One region of the Metabacillus sp. 22489 genome, then DNA from elsewhere that is predicted to be linked to it. Evidence: riboswitches for the same ligand, from Rfam matches in the RefSeq annotation. Region 1 holds a riboswitch; each other region holds the start of a gene.
What was found. A riboswitch is a leader RNA that binds a small molecule or an ion and turns the genes downstream of it on or off. The one in region 1 is predicted to bind S-adenosylmethionine.
Positions count from the first base shown of each region.

Region 2: linked by a shared signal. The riboswitch ahead of ACTJJ9_RS04810 (methionine ABC transporter ATP-binding protein) and the one ahead of metK (methionine adenosyltransferase) in region 1 are both predicted to bind S-adenosylmethionine.
Region 3: linked by a shared signal. The riboswitch ahead of ACTJJ9_RS17435 (5-methyltetrahydropteroyltriglutamate--homocysteine S-methyltransferase) and the one ahead of metK (methionine adenosyltransferase) in region 1 are both predicted to bind S-adenosylmethionine.

Region 1 covers NZ_JBQENT010000063.1:8,953-13,121, reverse strand. Annotated here, with positions in the region: gene ACTJJ9_RS24045 (alpha/beta hydrolase family protein) at 56-835, shown strand; gene ACTJJ9_RS24040 (DUF2584 domain-containing protein) at 907-1,149, shown strand; SAM riboswitch class I at 1,408-1,593, shown strand; gene metK (methionine adenosyltransferase) at 1,842-3,041, shown strand; gene ACTJJ9_RS24030 (FixH family protein) at 3,269-3,721, shown strand; gene asnB (asparagine synthase (glutamine-hydrolyzing)) at 3,873-4,169, shown strand, end outside.
Region 2 covers NZ_JBQENT010000005.1:131,940-136,108, forward strand. Annotated here, with positions in the region: gene ACTJJ9_RS04790 (toprim domain-containing protein) at 1-275, shown strand, start outside; gene ACTJJ9_RS04795 (thioredoxin family protein) at 296-598, shown strand; gene ACTJJ9_RS04800 (SCP2 sterol-binding domain-containing protein) at 783-1,100, shown strand; gene ACTJJ9_RS04805 (O-acetylhomoserine aminocarboxypropyltransferase/cysteine synthase family protein) at 1,235-2,533, shown strand; SAM riboswitch class I at 2,709-2,816, shown strand; gene ACTJJ9_RS04810 (methionine ABC transporter ATP-binding protein) at 2,940-3,956, shown strand; gene ACTJJ9_RS04815 (methionine ABC transporter permease) at 3,949-4,169, shown strand, end outside.
Region 3 covers NZ_JBQENT010000032.1:39,690-43,858, reverse strand. Annotated here, with positions in the region: gene ACTJJ9_RS17435 (5-methyltetrahydropteroyltriglutamate--homocysteine S-methyltransferase) at 1-922, opposite strand, end outside; SAM riboswitch class I at 1,031-1,132, opposite strand; gene ACTJJ9_RS17430 (2OG-Fe(II) oxygenase) at 1,546-2,163, shown strand; gene ACTJJ9_RS17425 (class I SAM-dependent methyltransferase) at 2,857-3,561, shown strand; gene ACTJJ9_RS17420 (AraC family transcriptional regulator) at 3,647-4,169, opposite strand, start outside.

The DNA of each region.
Region 1 (4,169 bases):
GAAAATGTGTGAATGCCTATAGCACAAATTTGCGTTATGAAAGAGAGAGCATAAAATGAATGGAAAAATCATTGATAAGGTAAAATTTCCGTCGCCAAATCCACGAATTGAACTATCGGTTGTTACATATTTATCAAATAACCTAAAGGTAAAAGGGTTGTTAGCTGTTCCAAAGGGGAAGGGGAAATTTGAGGCTATTTTATATTTACGAGGTGGAATAAAAAGCGTTGGCATGGTCAGAGTCGGTCGAATTATTCAATTTGCCTCAGAGGGCTTTGTCGTGATGGCACCATTTTATCGTGGAAATCAAGGTGGTGAAGGTAACGAAGATTTTGCAGGAGATGATCGCTATGATGCGATTTCGGCAATTGAACTTTTAAGAGAGCACCCAATGGTTCAACAAGAGAGAATTCACCTTTTTGGATTTTCACGTGGTGGGGTTATGGCGCTAATAGCAGGAATTATGTCCAAACATATTCGTTCTGTTGTCACCTGGGGAGGGGTCTCTGATATGGTATTAACCTATATAGAGCGTGAAGACTTACGCAGAATGATGAAAAGAGTAATCGGTGGCACACCTACAAAGTTTCCTAAACGATATAAATGGCGAACACCTCTATATGAATTGGAAAAAATGAATGCCCCTGTTTTAATTATTCATGGAGTAAAAGATAAAAATGTTTCTGTCGAGCATGCCTATAGGCTAGAAAAACGCTTGAAAGAATTAGATAAGAAGGTAGAAACTTGGTATTTTGATGAATTTACACACTATTTTCCCCCTTCAATTAATCGTGAAACACTTCATCGATTATGTTTATGGATGAAAAAGCAATAAGTTCTTTGTTCTATGTAGACAAGAATGCTATCATTTATTTATAGGTATGTAATTAAAAGGAGGTTTTCATTATGGGTATGCCCGTAGAATTTAACACGATGATCGTGACAAAAGGAAACGAAAAACGCTTGGAGGAAAATTTGTTTGTATTAACAAAAGACGGGTATCGTATTTATCCTATTGATATTCCTATTGAGGTCAGAAAAACAAAACATGGTGAAATATCAGGTGAAGCCATTGTTGAAAAATTAGAACTCCATAATAATCAGACAAATGTTACGTACCGTTTAGTAGCCTTAAATTCAACGAACTAAAATAAATACAGGGGATGATTTTTCATCCTTTTTTTGTCTTTCTAGTATAGATAAACTTTTCTTTCATGTTCAAAAGCTGATAAAAAGGCTCATAATTTCATGTATTGATGGGCATGATGAACATGTAGATAAAAGAATCTAAGCCATTAGGAATATGAATTTTATAATCATAGCAATTTCATGTTGAGATGTTCTTATTCTACTTTTATTCTTGACAGTTTGCGATCCAGTACGCTATGATATGACCTTGAACGGATTCTCTTATCCCGAGCTGGTGGAGGGACAGGCCCTATGAAACCCAGCAACCTGCTATCAATGAAAGTAGGACAGTGCAAGCTTAATCAAACTCATACAATTTTGAATGAGAAATTTGCACTTGTTACTGACACTTTCCGATGCAAAGGTGCTAACCTGAGCAAGGCGAAAGCCCTTGATCGATAAGAGCGAAAGGCGATGAACGATACAAAACCTTTCCTCACAGGGGAAAGGTTTTTTTGCTAACAGATTAATTTTACCTAAAGAACAATATGTGGTAAAGATACATAATATTTCTGTTCACAAAACATCCCAACGTGATTTCTTGTAAAAGTGTTTCATTTAAACATCCTTATCATAGGTGTTTAGGTTACTTTACTTAGGGAAGAGTTCCGGCTCAAATGATGATAACCGAATATATGAGGAGGAAGCATTAAATTATGACTAAAAAACGTCTTTTTACTTCTGAGTCAGTTACAGAAGGACACCCAGATAAGATTTGTGACCAAATTTCTGATTCAATCCTTGATGCAATTATTGAAAAGGACCCAAATGCACGTGTTGCTTGTGAAACATCAGTTACGACTGGATTAGTATTAGTTGCAGGTGAAATTACAACTAGTACTTATGTAGATATTCCTAAAATTGTTCGAGAAACGATTAAAGGAATTGGTTATACTCGTGCAAAATATGGCTTTGATGCTGAAACATGTGCTGTATTAACTTCTATTGATGAACAATCTGCAGATATTGCACTTGGGGTTGACAAAGCACTTGAGGCGCGTGAAGGTCAAATGTCAGATGAAGAAATCGAAGCTATTGGAGCTGGTGACCAAGGATTAATGTTTGGTTTTGCTTGTAATGAAACAAAGGAATTAATGCCACTACCTATTTCATTAGCTCACAAGCTTTCTCGTCGTTTAACTGAGGTTCGTAAAGAGGAGATTCTTCCATATTTACGTCCAGATGGAAAAACCCAAGTAACTGTAGAATATGATGAGAATGATAAGCCAGTTCGGATCGATACAATTGTTATATCAACACAGCATCATCCAGAAATTTCACTGGAACAAATTCAACGAAATGTTAAGGAATATGTTATCAATCCAGTAGTTCCTGCTGAATTAATTGATGAAAATACAAAGTATTTTATTAATCCAACCGGACGTTTTGTTATCGGTGGGCCACAAGGAGATGCTGGTTTAACAGGACGTAAAATCATCGTTGATACGTATGGTGGATATGCACGTCACGGTGGTGGTGCTTTCTCTGGTAAAGATGCAACAAAGGTTGACCGTTCAGCTGCTTATGCTGCTAGATATGTTGCGAAAAACATTGTCGCGTCTGGTTTAGCTGAAAAATGTGAGGTTCAATTAGCATATGCAATCGGAGTTGCTCAGCCTGTATCAATTTCAATTGATACATTTGGAACGGGGAAAGTATCTGAAGACGTATTAGTTGAAGTGGTGCGTAGTAACTTTGATTTACGCCCAGCAGGTATTATTAAAATGCTTGATTTAAGACGTCCTATTTATAAGCAAACAGCTGCATACGGTCATTTTGGTCGTCTTGATCTCGATCTTCCTTGGGAAAGAACAGATAAGGCAGAAACTTTAAAACAACAAGCGTTGCGATAATTTTCTCTAATTTAATCTCTCTAAAATTGGTAAAGGCCTGATGATAAATCCATCAGGCCTCGATTTTTTTGATAAGGATCGTAAATCCATGAAACCATATAACTCTTGTAGTAAAACGTAGCAAAAGAATAAAAATGTGAAAAAATGATGAAGAAGGAAAGAGACGGAAGCATCTATTTTAGAAACAGATTATAATTAATGGAGTATATGAATGGAGGTAAAATGAAATGAAGCAATATATTCAATGGTTGTTTGTCTTTATCCTTGCTTTGCTTATTAGTGGATGTGGTCAAGCAGAAGACCATAGCAATCATCAAGTTGAAGAGGATGGAGAATTAAAGGAACCGAAAGTTGAAATTAAAGTTACTGAGAAAGCTAACAAAGGTGAAACTGTACCTATTTCAGCTACTGTTTATTACGGAGATGAGTTAGTTGATGACGCGAAAGTAACTTTTGAAATTAAACGTGGAGAAGCTTCAGAGGAAATCGAAGCAGAATTAGGCAAAAAAGGTACATATGGGATTAAATATCAATTTGTTGAGGATGGCACATATACAATTATTGCCCATACAGATGTTAGAAAATTACATACAATGCCTCAAACGACGATACAAATTGGAGATGGTGATGATACATCAACTCAGGAAGAAACGGACGAACATGAGGCACATTCACATTAATGAAGCGGTGGAGAAAAAATTTCTCCCCTTTTTTGCTGAAATATAGAATTTTTTTCCGAAATTTGAATTTTTTTGCAACATTTTTTGAATACCATTCGTCTCACAAATAAACGTTAATTTTTTTATATTTAATGGGAATGGTTGTGAGAATATGTGTGGGTTTGTAGGTGGACTTTATTACGAAGAAACTGCAGTAGGTTCTTATCGAAATGGTTTATTTCAACAGGCGAATGACTTAATCTATCATCGCGGTCCTGATGATAAAGGGTATTACCATGATAGTCATATGTCGATGGCTTTCCGTAGACTAAGCATTATTGATATTGAAAATGGCCATCAACCATTTCGATATGATAATGGAAGGTATATGATTGTTTTCAATGGTGAGATCTATAATCATACTGAACTGCGCGAATGGCTAAAGCAAATAGGGGTTGATTGCGAGACG
Region 2 (4,169 bases), on a different contig from region 1:
TAAATGAGCCAGTTGAAATTATTTGTACAAATGGCACAATTAGTATGGCGAAATTAGATGAATTAATTGATAGGCTATTTTTAAAGGATGTTTATATTTTAGTTGATGCAGATGACGCGGGAGATCGCTTGCGAAAACAATTTAAACGCGAGCTTCCAGAGGCATCACATATTTATATTGATAGAGCATATCGAGAGGTTGCAACAGCACCTGACCATCATGTTGCTTCCGTATTACTAAGTGCTAATATAGATGTGAATGCAAAATATTTATAGAAAGGTAATTAGTTTTTGATATGATTGAATGGAAAGAGAAACAGCTTAACATCCAAAATGAAGGACTTATGTTGTTATATTTATATACTCCAATGTGTGGAACCTGTCAGCTCGCAAAGCGTATGATTCAGGTTGTCGAAGAACTTTTACCAACTCTTCAGATTCAATCGGTAAACTTAAATTTCTACCCGAATGAAGCTGTGGAGCTTGAGATTGAAAGTGTTCCATGCTTGCTCGTTATAAGAGATGGGGAAGTTAAAGATAAGATATATGCATTTCAGTCTGTCGGATTTTTATACGAAACATTAAAGGCTTTCGTGTGAATGCTACAAAATATAGCGATTTTTAGGTTTGTCCAAACGGAATATTGACATATTTCTCGGGAAATATTTAGAAAGCAACAAATGATGAAAAAACAGACAGAAACTGTCGACTTATTTTTAAAGGAATCTTCCAAATTTCAATGAAGTTATACATTAACTTAATTGAGCATTGGGAGGTTTTTTTATGTGTGCAAATACATTTATTGCAAATGTGAATAAAGCAAAATCATTAATAGCGATTTTATTGAAAAAAACGTTGCTAATTGAAATAAAGCCTGTACAACAAACAAGTTTTTATATAGAGCTTTCTTCAAATGGAGCAAGGAAGGTTTATGAACCGATTGGAAATGTTCATTTCGTCTTAGAAGGAAGAATAAACGATATTGAGGAAGTTCTTCTAAATGCCGTAAGCCTTAAACAATCGATCTCCTTTGGGAAAATTCAAATGAAAGGTTCCTACCGTGACTACCTAAGATTAGAGGCGATCATTAAATTAAGTTGAACTGTTTCTATTGAATATTGCATCTGAAATCGTTTACTATTAAAATAGCCGAAATCAATCGAATATTGCGATTATTCTAACATTAGGCTAATAAGCTGACTACTATTTAAAGTTTCTAAGGGGAGGAACGATTTATGACAGAGAAAAAATATCGTCCGGAAACAGTGACGATACACGGTGGTTTAAAAAAGGATGCAACAACTGGTGCAAGGTCAGTACCAATTTATCAATCAAATGCATATGTATTCAATGATACAGAGCATGCTGCAAATCTTTTTGGTTTAAAAGAACAAGGGTATATTTATACAAGAATCCATAATCCTACATCAACTGTTTTTGAAGAAAGAATTGCCGAATTAGAAGGAGGGATTGGCAGCTTAGCAGTTTCAAGTGGTATGGCGGCAATTACTCTTTCGATTTTAAACATTGCAGGTGCAGGAGATGAGATCGTATCAGCTTCGACATTATATGGTGGTACATATAATTTATTCGCAAATACATTGCCTAAGTATGGGATTAAAACGAATTTTGTAGATCCGAAAAATCCGGAAAATTTCCGGGTAGCAATTACAGATAAAACGAAGGCGATTTTCGCAGAGACAATAGGAAATCCTAGCTTAGATATTTTAGATATTGAGGCAGTTGCTAATATTGCGCATGAAGCAGGAATTCCGCTAATCGTTGATAATACGTTTGCAACACCATTTTTATGTAGACCGATAGAGCATGGAGCTGATATCGTTGTTCATTCCGCAACAAAGTGGTTGTTAGGAAATGGGACGACACTTGGTGGAGTTATTGTTGACGGAGGGAAATTTGACTGGAATAGCCCTAAATTCCCTGGTTTTACAACACCAGACCCAAGCTATCATGATTTAGTATATGCTGAAGCTTTAGGTGAACAAGCATTTATTATTAAAGCAAGGGTTCAACTACTAAGAGATTTAGGTCCAGCAATCAGTCCTTATAATTCATTTCAATTTAGTCTAGGTTTAGAAACATTGCATGTTCGAATGAAGGAGCATATTGCGAATACTAGAAAAATGGTGAAATATTTACAGCAACACCCTGCGGTTGAATGGGTATTATATCCGGAATTAGACGATCACCCTGCAAAAGCTTTAGCAGAAAAATATTTACCAAATGGAGCTGGCTCAGTTATTGTGTTTGGTATTAAAGGTGGACGTGAGGCAGGGGCGAAGGTGATTAATAATGTAGAGCTATGGTCACATGTTGCAAATGTCGGAGATGCCAAAAGCTTAATCATCCATCCTGCGAGTACAACTCATCAGCAATTAGGTGCAGAAGATTTAAAAAGCTCTGGTGTGACAGAGGACTTAATTCGATTATCTGTTGGAATAGAGCATATTGAAGATATTATCGATGACCTGGAGCAAGCGATTTATCAAGCGACAGGGTTAAAAAGTAAATAATCTTTATGATAAAAGGATGATTCACAATAAATTGCTGATTATTGGCAACGTGTTGAATCATTCTTTTTTGCTGAAGTTAAAGAAAAAATCAATTGACATAAAGAAAAAATATTGTTAGAATCACAAACATACTATTCGTAATTGAAAAATTGATTTTTTACAATATAATTTTGTTCTCTTATCAAGAGAGGTGGAGGGAAGTGCCCTATGAAGCCCGGCAACCGTCAGTTTTTACTGAAATGGTGCCAATTCACGCAAAGCTTTTTGCTTTGAAAGATGGGAGAAAGGACAATTTACTGTGCCTTTCTGTTCCCATGCAGAAAGGCTTTTTGCTTTATTTGGATACTATAATAAGGATTTATCAAATATTGCAGGGGAAGAAAAAGTTTGGAAGAAGGTGAACAACTTGATTACTTTAGAAAACGTAAATAAGGTTTATCATACAAAATCTGGTGAAGTTAAGGCCGTAAATAATGTCAATTTAGAGATTGAAAAGGGCGAAATTTTTGGTGTCATCGGTTATAGTGGCGCTGGAAAAAGTTCATTGATCCGATTATTGAATGGATTAGAGAAGCCAACGAGTGGAAATATAACCGTTGCTGGAAAGAGAATCGATTCAATCCGTGGAGCAGAACTTCGAAAAGCGCGTTTAGAAATTAGTATGATTTTTCAACACTTCAATTTACTATGGTCGAGAACAGTCCGTGAAAACATCTCATTTCCTTTAGAAATTGCTGGAGTGAAAAAGCTAGAAAGAAAAAGACGTGTTGACGAATTAATTAAGCTTGTTGGTCTTGAAGGTCGTGAAGACTCTTATCCATCTCAGCTAAGTGGTGGACAAAAACAAAGAGTGGGGATTGCAAGAGCGCTAGCGAACAATCCTAAGGTATTACTATGTGATGAGGCTACGTCAGCATTAGACCCACAAACAACGGATTCTATTTTAGATTTACTCGTTGATATCAATAAACGACTTGGGCTGACGATCGTCTTAATTACACATGAAATGCATGTTATAAGAAAGATTTGTAATAGAGTTGCTGTCATTGAAGCTGGTAGCATCGTTGAGCAAGGAGAGGTTCTCGAGCTATTTAAAAATCCGCAGCAGCCGATTACAAAAAGGTTCCTTAACCAGGATAATGAACCAGAGGAAACTATTGAGCAATTATTAGAACATTATCCAGATGGAAAAGTGATTAAGCTATCTTTTATTGGGGATTCAACAGAACAGCCACTTATTACGAATCTTGTCCGTCAATTTGATATAAATGTGAATATTTTACAAGGGAAGATTTCACAAACACAAAATGGCGCATATGGAACATTATTCGTTCAATTACAAGGGGAAGAAGCGATTATCAATCAAGCAATAGCCTTCATTAAGGAAAACAAAATAGGAGTGGAGGTGGTTGAAAATGAATGAATGGTTGGAATTACTTAAGTGGGAAGATTTACTAGCTGCAACGATCGAAACACTTTACATGACGGTTATCTCTGTTTTCATAACGTTTGTGTTAGGTCTTATATTAGGCTTGCTCTTATTTTTAACTGGTAAAGGTAACATGTGGGAAAACCGTTTTATTAACTTAATTATTGCGACATTCGTTAATATATTCCGATCCATCCCATTTATTAT
Region 3 (4,169 bases), on a different contig from region 1:
CTAGTTTACCGTGCTTTGAAGTGAAGAGACCGAGTACTACTTGTGGCCCACCGTTTGGAATATGTTGCAATGGCTCGAAATCACCAGAGCGATCATCATCATATTCAAGGAAAAATCCAGTTACTTGCTCTTTAGCAAATAACGTTGGGGCGATTTTCGCATAGCTTCCTTCAAATGCCCATGTTGAACGGTAGTTCCCACGGCAAAGGTGAGTCGTTACTACTAAATCTTCAGGTTTATCCTCTAAAACGCCATTTACAACACGTAACGCTAAGTCGATTAATTCCTCACGAGAATATCCACTATCATTAAATGGAATTTCTGGTGCATTAAGACCAGCTATGTACACATCATCTAGCTGTAAGTAACGGCAGCCTGCATCATAAAATGCTTTGATCGCATCACGGTACGTTTGAATAATATCCTTTGTATATTCTTCAATATCTGGATAAATGTCTGGATTGCGGATACCAGCATTAAATAATTGGTTTGGACTAGGAATTGTTTGTTTTGCAACAGCACGGTCGCCAACGATTTCTTTAAATTCTATAAATTCCTTTACATGTGGATGGTCTTGGTTAAATGAAATTTTTCCAATAACACGAACATCATATCTTTCCGTTTCCTTCCCATTGAATTTAAATCCATGGCTTGGAACATACCCTTCAACTCCATTTAAATGCTCAAGGAAATCGGTATGCCAAAATCTACGGCGGAATTCTCCATCTGTCACTGCTTTTAAACCAACTTCGATTTGCTTAACAACAATTTTTTTAATTTCTTCTGTTTCAATTTCGTGTAGGGCTTGTGCAGTAATTACTCCTTCTTGAAAATCCTTTCTCGCCTGATGGATTCTTTCTGGTCGTAACAAACTTCCAACATGATCTGCTCTAAATGGTGCTTTTACTAATGTTTTTGTCATTAATATCCTCTCCTTAACGAATCTTTGTTTTTTGTTTTTCTATCCGATAAAATCAAAAACCCCTCTTTTAAAAATAAAAGAGGGGTAGATAGAAAGTTTCATCTTCTCCTCTTATCTTCTAGCAAATTGCTACTGGAATTGGCACAGTTCTATAAATAGTCCGCTGCCGAGGTGTCAAAGGGCCAGTCCCTCTACCTCTCTTGATAAGAAAAAATATCAATATATTAAGTTATGACATTCAGAATATACTTAAAAACACTAATTGTCAATATTGAAAAAATATTCTGTACAAATAATTTTTTAATTCTATTTTCTAAATTTATTAAATAATGCTTGCTAAATATTATTGTAGCAGGGGATGAAGGGCATGCAAAAAATGAGTACATGGAGGTGAAATTAGCAATTAAATTTTTTAGTTTTCCATCAAAAAATAGTAGTAAAACAAATGAGTAAATAGTAAAATCAATTCACAGGAATTAGATATTTTTCACTTCAACACACTTGATTTTAGGAGGGGAAGAAACAACAATAAAACATCATCTTGTGATTAAACGTTTACATGCTTTCGTTATAAGAAACATTTTTTGTGAAAAATTCATTATTGAAGGTCGAGGAAGATTACGATGGAAACGAAAGAATTAGCTTTGAAAGAACAAACGATTTTTAATCACTTTGGTAATAAAATCCATATTATTGCTAGATTTGATGAACCATTAATTGTTATCTTAGGCAATTTTTTAAGTGATGATGAATGTGATGTACTAATTCAATTATCAAAGGATAGGCTGCAGCGCTCAAGAATAGGCGATTCTCGCGAAGTACATGAACTGAGAACAAGCAGCAGTATGTTCATTGAAGACGGACAACACGAAGTAATTACAAAAATTGAAAAAAGAATTTCCCAAATCATGAATATCCCAGTTGAACATGGCGAAGGAATTCAAGTGCTAAATTATAAGGTAGGTCAGGAGTTTAAAGCACATCTAGATTATTTTTCAGCAGCGGAAAACCCAAGAATAAGCACACTTGTCATGTATTTAAGTGATGTAGAGCAGGGAGGAGAAACATACTTTCCTAAGCTAAACCTATCTGTAAGTCCGCAAAAAGGGATGGCTGTTTACTTCGAATATTTTTATAATAACCAAATGCTTAATGAATCAACATTCCACGGAGGAGCACCTGTTATTGTTGGTGACAAATGGGCTGCTACACAATGGATGAGAAGGAAAGCGGTTAAATAAGAAGTGCATGTGATAATGTTAAGCTTTTTAACTCGAAAGTGACCGTTTTATTAAGTTAATTGTAAAATAGTATATTTAATGTTTAATGAAATTATTTGTCCTCATGAATGTTGAAAAAACAACGTTTGTGGGGATGTTTTTGTTTATAGGGAAATTAGTATATATCAATAAAATAAAAGTTTCGCGTTCGCAATACAAATTGACAAAAGAGATTAAAGACCTAATAATAGTTCAATAGACATTTATTAACAGTTATTAAAGGTGGAAAAAATGAGAAAAACGTTAAAATACATATCTATTTTTGTATGGGCAGTCCTCTTTTTATATTATTTTAATATGTTTATCCCTAAAAACATTTGGTATTTTGTCATAGGGATCCCAGCTCTTAGTATTAGTTGTTATATGTTAAATATAACCTTCGATAAAATACTCTATAAAAAAAACTAATACATAATTTTTGATGACAGATAGAATTGCTTTTTTATTATAAGATTATGTTAAAGAGTATTGTTCATTGGAACGGATACATGAGACCCCTATGTGCCAGACCCCATAGACGTCTGCTCTTAAAGCAAATCAGAGCAGTCGGCGTAAAGTGAAGATCGTAGCAACAAAGTTTAACAGATCTATGATAAAAGCAACTTCCCAATCTTTTAAATGTAAGGGGATTATTTAGACTCTGGAGGGATAGCGATGAATAGAATCGAGCTTATTCGAAATGAGGAAAAGAAATACCATGATGCTTGCTATGAAAACTATAAACTATTTCAGGAGGGCTCCTGGTTACATAAGCCTGTTAAAACGGTTTTAGATGTATTACCACAATTTGATTATAATGAGAATATGAAGGTTCTAGATTTAGGGTGTGGTGTCGGGAGAAATAGTATTCCGATAGCAGAAGCAATTAAACATAGAAACGGAAAAGTTATTTGTATAGATTTGCTTGATTCAGCATTAACGAAGCTAAAGGAATATAGTGTCAAATACAATGTTGATGACGTCATTGATATGGAAAAGGCTGATATTGGAAGCTATGAAATTAAGCAAGATGAATATGACATTATTGTTGCGGTTTCAACACTGGAGCATGTCGGTTCTGAAGAAATATTTGAAAATGTAATCAAACAGATGGCAGCAGGTACGAAGCATAACGGGGTTAACTGTTTAATTGTTAATTCAGAAGTAGAAGAAATAGATTTAGAGACAAATGAAAGACTGGATGCGCTAATGGAGGTTAATCTATTAACTGACATCATGATGTCTAAATTAACGAGCGTTTATAAAGGCTGGAAAGAAGTAAAAAGGGTGATAAAGCCACTAGAATTTACGATTACACGGAATGAAAAACCAATTTTGTTGAAAACAAACGCGATTACTTACGTTGTTAGGAAATGCTAAGAATTCGATGACTAGAAAAGGTAAGGGTATTAGAAGCCCAGAAATTCTTTCGTCCCATTCACTTATTTAAATACCCTTAATCGTTTTATTTATTATTCATATGAGTCCCATAGTACGCATTGCGAAATTCTGTTGGTGTCATGTTTTCGTATTTTTTAAAAAGCCTCATAAAATACTTCTCATCCTCTATGCCCACATGATTTGTAATGACTTTTATCGGCAGGGAAGTGCTAGATAGTAGCTCCTTCGCTTTGCTAATTTTCATGAGATTGATATATTCAACGATATTTATCCCTGTTTTCCGTTTGAAAAACCGAGAAAGATAGTCTTTATTATAATTGAATTTCTCTGCAAGCATTGTTACTGTTATTGTTTTGCTACTATTTATGCGGATCCATTCCTTCATTTTTTCGAGCTTAATATCAGCTTCTGTTTTATGCTGTTGCGTTTTCATCAGTGAACTCATTTGTTCAGTAAGCTCAATTAATAATGACGTAAGCTGAAAATGAACGGCTTGGTTTGTGTAATAAGCTGATTTGGCGATATGAAGCAGTTGTTGGCACTGGATTTGAATTCGCTCTATGCTAATTGGTGTTGAAAAAACCGGA